2 linked regions of the Bernardetia sp. MNP-M8 genome follow. The protein of the gene in region 2 binds, or shares a complex with, the protein of the main gene of each other region. Links are inferred from orthologs where the notes say so. Each region holds a gene or a part of one and is shown on either strand. Other genes may lie near its edges. The genes, in order: scpA and meaB.

Region 1 (3,322 bases), 570 kb from region 2 along the record:
CAAAAAAGGAAAGAGAACCATCTCGCTTAAAGAAAAATTTAAAATCTTCATTTACTTCAATAGTTTCAGTTTCTGTCAACTCATTTCCGTTTTCCAAAATCCTACCTTTAAAGTGAAACCAACCTCCATAAAGATGTTTTCCTATTTCAATTTTACATATGTGGTGCAGTTCAGAACCTTTTTTATAATCTATTCCTAGTTGAATCATCAGATTAAGGACTTCTTTTGGATAAATATTTTCTCTATTGACTAGAAAGTTTCTGCAACCATGACAATTACAAGAGAAAAGGTTACTGAATTGAATATTATCATAGACTTCTTTAGTTCTATCAAAATCTACTTCAAAAATCTGATTTTTGTAAGTTATTGTTTTCATTTCGTGTTATTTATAAAAAACTAGCCGTTGTTTGTGTCCCCACAAACGACACCATTTTTCTTTTTCAAAGCATTCATCCTGCCTTTCATCATAAAAATCATATAAATCACTCGCCAATCCTACCCAAGCATTTCTCATTCCTCCAAAAGCTCATCCAAAATCTTCAAAGCAGCCTTTGCAATCACAGTTCCGGGTCCAAAAACAGCCGAAACACCTTTTTCATACAAAAAGTCATAGTCTTTCGGAGGAATCACACCCCCAGCCACAACCATAATATCATCTCTACCTATCTTTTTGAGTTCGTCAATAAGGGAAGGAACGAGCGTTTTGTGTCCAGCAGCAAGCGAAGACGCACCTACAATATGCACATCATTTTCGGCAGCTTGTTTGGCTACTTCTTCAGGCGTTTGGAAAAGAGGACTTATATCCACATCAAAACCCAAATCTGCAAAACTGGTAGCAATTACTTTCGCCCCTCTATCGTGTCCATCTTGTCCCATTTTGGCAATCAAAATACGTGGGCGACGACCTTCAATCTCTGCAAACTCATCAGAGCGTTTTTGAGCGAGTGCAAAATCACTGTTTCCTTTCCCATTCTCGTTTCCTTTGTCCATTTCATTGGAGTACATTCCTGCAATAAGTTTGGTTTGTGCTTGATAACGACCAAAAACACTTTCCATTGCTTGCGAAATTTCGCCTAAAGTAGCTCGTTCTCGTGCAGCATCTACAGCAAGTTCTAACAGATTTCCTGTTTTGTTTTGTGCTGCGTCTGTCAGTTTTTGAAGGGCAATTTTGACTTTTTCATCATTGCGTTTTTCTTTTACTTCTTTCAATCGTCTGAGTTGAGATTCTCTCACAGCCACATTATCGACATCCAAAACATCAATTTCTACTTTGTCTTCTTCATTTTCATCAACTATATATTTATTTACACCCACAATCGTATCTTTTTGTCCGTCAATACGTGCTTGTTTTCGTGCAGCAGCTTCTTCAATTCGTAATTTTGGAATTCCTGCCTCAATCGCCTTTGTCATTCCTCCTAAAGATTCCACTTCTTCAATCAGTTCCCAAGCACGATTTGCAAGCTCATAAGTTAAGTTTTCTACATAATCCGAACCTGCAAAAGGGTCAATGGCTTTTGTAATATCAGTATTATTTTGAATAAATAATTGCGTATTACGAGCAATACGAGCCGAAAAATCAGTAGGAAGTGCAATAGCTTCATCCAAAGAATTAGTGTGTAAAGACTGCGTACCACCAAAAACAGCAGCCAAAGCCTCAATCGTTGTACGAGTTACATTATTAAAAGGATCTTGTTCTGTCAAAGACCAACCCGAAGTTTGGCAATGCGTTCTGAGAGCCATTGATTTTTCACTTTTCGGATTAAATTCTTTTATCATATTTGCCCAAAGCCAACGCCCTGCACGCATTTTGGCAACTTCCATAAACGTATTCATTCCAATTGCCCAAAAGAACGACAAACGAGGCGCAAATCCATCAATATCTAATCCTGCTTCAATTCCTTTTTTGACATATTCTAAGCCATCAGCAAGCGTGTAAGCAAGCTCAATGTCAGCCGTCGCACCTGCTTCTTGCATGTGATAACCACTAATACTGATAGAATTAAATTTTGGCATTTTATCGGCTGTATATCTAAAAATATCGGCAATAATTCGCATACTCGGCTCTGGTGGATAAATATATGTATTACGCACCATAAATTCTTTCAAAATATCATTCTGAATCGTTCCACTCAGTTTTTCTGTCGCAACACCTTGTTCTTCTGCTGCCACAATATAAAATGCCATAATCGGCAAAACTGCTCCATTCATTGTCATCGAAACCGACATTTCATCAAGAGGAATTTTATCAAATAAAATCTTCATATCCTCAACACTATCAATTGCTACCCCTGCCTTTCCTACATCTCCCACTACACGAGGATGGTCAGAATCATAACCTCTATGCGTTGCAAGGTCAAAAGCCACAGAAAGACCTTTTTGTCCTGCTGCCAAATTGCGACGATAAAAAGCATTTGATTCTTCTGCCGTCGAAAAACCTGCATATTGCCTAACCGTCCAAGGACGAACAGCGTACATAGTCGGATAAGGACCACGTAAAAAAGGTGCAATACCAGCCTGATAATTCAAATGAGGAAGCGAAGCAGAATCTTCTTTTGTGTAAAATGGCTTTACAGCAATTTTTTCAGGTGTTTCCCAAACAGGAAATTCTTTTGGAAGTTCTTGTGTATTTTGTTCTGCTTTTTTTGCAGCTCTATTTTTGAGGTCTTGAAGAGTAATGTTTTTAAAATCCATATATTTATAATTGGCAGTTTTTAGCTGATTTATTGTGCTGAAGCGCATTTCAAAATTAACCTAATTTTGCTTTGCTTTGAAATTTATTTCTTACTAAGAATCTATAATTAGACATTTGTAATAGGAATTAAAATTATATTGTTCAAAGTTTGTTTAACAAATTAGGTTTTCTTATTTTGGTCTATTCTAATTTTTACTTAAAATTGAAAAAAAAATAGCGATTTAAAAAATCTATTGTCTTATATCAAATTTATTTCAAAAATAATCCTATTTTCATTCAAAAAATGGTTGAAAAATCCGTATTATTGTGTTAAAATGATAATTGGATATAAAAATACTACTCAAACAAATAGTTCCATTCAAGATAGACATTGACTTACTTATGGCAAACTCAACTCAAAATACAGACAAAATCAGCTTAGTTATGCTTGTAGATGACAACGATACTGATAATTTTATTAGTAAACGCATCATCGAACTTACAGGCTTTGCAAACGAAGTAGTTACAAAAAATTCAGGAAAAAGTGCATTAGAATATTTAAAAGAAAATAAAGACGATGAGTCAAAACTTCCAGATTTAATATTTTTGGATATAAACATGCCTATCGTTGATGGTTTTATTTTCCTGTAT
Region 2 (3,311 bases):
GCACACAGCTAGAAATGATTGGGGTGGAACAGTTTATTCTGCTGTACCTGGTCATGAGATTGTAGGAAAAGTGACTAAAGTTGGAAGTGATGTCACCAAACTTAAAGTAGGCGATTATGCTGCTGTGGGTTGCATGGTTGATTCGTGTCAGACATGTGATAGTTGTAAGCAAGATTTAGAACAATATTGTCAGAAAGGTTTTACAGGAACATACAACGGAAAAGACAAGCATCTAGGAGGACATACTTTTGGAGGATATTCTGAAAAAGTAGTTGTAGATGAAAACTTTGTTTTGAAAGTTCCTGAAAATCTTGATTTAGCTGCTGTTGCACCTTTACTTTGTGCAGGTGTTACTACATGGTCTCCTTTGGTTCATTGGAATGTAAAAGAAGGAAGCAAAGTTGCTGTTATTGGTTTGGGTGGACTCGGACACATGGCAATCAAATTAGCTAAAGGAATGGGTGCAGAAGTTACACTTTTTTCTCGTTCGCCAAGTAAAGAAAAAGATGCTAAAGAATTAGGTGCTGATACTGTTATTATCTCAACAGACGAAAAACAAATGAAATCGGTAAGAGGAAAGTTTGATTTAATTATTGATACAGTTCCTTATGAACATGATTTGAATCCTTATATTTCGACGCTTACAATTAATGGAACTTTAGTTTTGGTTGGTTTTATAGGCGAGTTAGATTCTATGATTCAAACACCAGCTATGATAATGGGAAGACGTTCTATTGCAGGTTCTGTAATCGGTGGAATCAAAGAAACACAAGAAATGCTAGATTTTTGTGGAGAGCATAATATTGTTTCAGAAATTGAAATGATTAATATGCAAGACATTAATGATGCCTACGAACGAATGCTAAAAAGTGATGTTCGTTATCGTTTTGTCATTGACATGAAATCTTTGAAGGATAATTAATAATTGTATAAATTAATTATACTTGAATGGTTAATTGTAAATCAATGATATTTGCAATTAACCATTTTTCTATTTGTAATAATTGTTCAAAAGCTCTCTTGCTACTTCGACAGCATTTCTAGAGCCATTAGCAACTTGTTTTTCTAAATCTTCTATTTGTTTCTTTATTAATTCATTTGCATAAAAATCTCTTTTTAATCGCTCTTCAATAGTTTGATGTAGCCATTGTTTGTTCTGCTGACTACGATTTATTTTAAAGAACCCATTTGAAGTTGTTTGTTTTACAAAGTCTTCAATGTTTTTCCAAATATTCTCTATTCCTTCATTTTCTAAAGCCGAACAAATTTCTACTGGAACTGTCCATTTGGCATCATTAGGTGGGAAAAGATGCAAAGCGTGTTTATATTGTGATTTGGCTCGTGTAGCTGCATTTTTATTTTCTTTATCAGCTTTTGTAATGACGAGCATATCAGCCATTTCCATAATTCCACGTTTTATTCCCTGTAACTCGTCGCCTGCACCTGCAAGCATAAGCAAAAGAAAAAAATCAACCATTCCTTTTACAATTGTTTCAGACTGTCCAACTCCAACAGTTTCTATCAAAATGACATCAAAGCCTGCTGCCTCACATAAAAGCATTGTTTCTCTCGTTTTTTGACTAACTCCACCTAAAGAACTACGAGCTGGGGAAGGACGAATATAAGCGTTTTTATGATTAGAGAGTTTTTCCATTCTTGTTTTATCTCCCAAAATACTTCCTCCCGAACGCTGGCTACTTGGGTCAATGGCAAGAACAGCAATTTTTTTATTTTTATTTTCTAGTTCAGTTGCTAAATCTGCCAAATAAAGTCCAAAAGTTTCAATAAATGTGCTTTTTCCAACCCCAGGAACTCCAGTAATTCCTACACGAATAGAATTTCCTGTATAAGGCATAAGTCTGTCAATAATCTGTGTAGCAAGTTCATTATCACTTTCTAACTGACTTTCTATAAGTGTAATAGCTCTACTCAAAATAAAAGGATTATGAGCCAAAATTCCATCAATATATTCTTGGGATGTTAAACGTGAACGTCTGTTTTTTGCCATAAAAATAAAAAATGTGAAATTAAATAACGTTGATAAGATGTGGATTGACTTTTTGTTTTGTCGTTTGATATAAGCAATTCATAGAAAAGCTAAACAAAAATGAGAAAAATACAAGTCTTGATTTTAGATTCTTATCAAAAAAATGTTATTTTAGTTAAAAATAAAAATTTAATTTCTACTTATATCAAAAAATACTTCACAACGTACAAACGTATTTAAAATAATTTGTATCTTTGTAGGAATAGAAATGAGTTTTTGTTTTATCAGTATCTATCAAAAATCGATATTCATTCTATTATTTACAACTTATCTATTTACTAATGCGTTTTTTACGAAAAATATTCAATCTTGCTACAATTACAGGAACAATCGCCATTTTTGCGTTTATGCTTCTGCTTCAAACAGTAGCCGTAAATTTTGATTTTCTCAATATTTTCGAACAGACGATTAATAACTTCAAAATCTCTGATGTTTATTTTTCTCAAATAAGAGATAATGAGAAGATAGAAATAGATACAAATATAGTTATTGTAAATATTGGTTATCTACCTAGAGCAGGATTAGGAGCGCAAATAGAAGTTATTTCAAGATATAAACCGAAAATAATTGGACTAGATGCTCTTTTGACAGGAGCAAGAAAGCCTGAGCAAGATTCTACTTTAGAAGCCTTTTTAAAAATTGCAAGCGAAAGATGTCCTATTGTTTTTGCTTCAAAACTAGAAAAGCCAAACGAAGAAAGTAAAAGTTTTGATAGTTTAGGACTTCCTCACCAACCATTTCAAAAGTATATACAAACAGGTTATGTAAATGTTGTTACAGATGAAGATACAAAGTTTGAAACAGCTCGTATTGTTTCTCCAAAAGAAAAAGTAAAAGATTCAACAATTTATAGTTTTGCAACCAAACTCATACAACTTTCTTATCCTGATAAAGCCGAAAAACTTTTGGAAAGGAATAATGAAGTAGAAACGATTTATTATCGTGGAAATTGGCAAAAGTTTATGGTCATTGACCCAATGGATGTTTTAGATGAAAATTTTGATCCTTCTTTCTTTAAAGACAAAATTGTCATTATGGGCTATATGGGTTCTACTTTCATAGAAGATGATGGTGTAGATGATAGATATTACACACCACTGAATGTACGACCTGTCGGAAGGGCAGCAACGGATATGTATGGAATTATGATTCATGCAAATATGCTTTCGATGATTTTACACGAAAATTATATTGATGTAATTCCTTCTTATTTAGCGATTATTATTTCTGTTTTGATGTGTTTTTTTAACGTTGTATTATTTAC

What was found.
Region 1: the proteins of meaB (region 2) and scpA are in contact, whole or in part, in a crystal structure (PDB 8DPB), measured with the Methylorubrum extorquens proteins. The link is inferred for Bernardetia sp. MNP-M8 from one-to-one orthologs. Residues at the interface, in SOR26638.1 of Methylorubrum extorquens: Arg20, Ala21, Ala24, Arg25, Thr28, Ser32, Arg33, Arg34, His37, Thr98, Gly99, Gly100, Ser101, Ile102, Leu103, Lys106, Thr107, Ala110, Ala113, Ile114, Asp115, Arg116, Ala118, Phe119, Ile120, Arg121, Pro122, Pro124; in SOR27001.1 of Methylorubrum extorquens: Glu577, Glu578, Asn579, Asp580, Gly581, Arg582, Arg583, Arg585, His596, Ala604, Ser605, Ala608, Asp609, Gly611, Phe612, Asp613, Val614, Asp615, Ile616, Gly617, Pro618, Leu619, Glu625, Arg628, Gln629, Val631, Glu632, Asn633, Asp634, Glu661.

Annotation. Positions count from the first base shown.
Region 1 is NZ_CP147012.1:3,550,830-3,554,151, forward strand. What follows is about bases 102-3,090. They hold scpA (methylmalonyl-CoA mutase), read right to left. Parts: upstream 2,692-3,090; coding sequence 511-2,691; downstream 102-510. Other genes in these bases: V9L04_RS14450 (hypothetical protein), read right to left, coding at 102-376; V9L04_RS14455 (hypothetical protein), read right to left, coding at 383-514; V9L04_RS14465 (response regulator), read left to right, coding at 3,074-3,090. Also shown: more of V9L04_RS14450, read right to left, coding at 1-101; more of V9L04_RS14465, read left to right, coding at 3,091-3,322. UniProt on the Escherichia coli protein: Catalyzes the interconversion of succinyl-CoA and methylmalonyl-CoA. Could be part of a pathway that converts succinate to propionate.
Region 2 is NZ_CP147012.1:4,121,846-4,125,156, forward strand. The notes cover bases 1-2,978. They hold meaB (methylmalonyl Co-A mutase-associated GTPase MeaB), read right to left. Parts: upstream 2,009-2,978; coding sequence 992-2,008; downstream 1-991. Other genes in these bases: V9L04_RS16775 (NAD(P)-dependent alcohol dehydrogenase), read left to right, coding at 1-922; V9L04_RS16785 (CHASE2 domain-containing protein), read left to right, coding at 2,329-2,978. In the rest of the region: more of V9L04_RS16785, read left to right, coding at 2,979-3,311. UniProt on the Escherichia coli protein: Binds and hydrolyzes GTP. Likely functions as a G-protein chaperone that assists AdoCbl cofactor delivery to the methylmalonyl-CoA mutase (MCM) ScpA and reactivation of the enzyme during catalysis.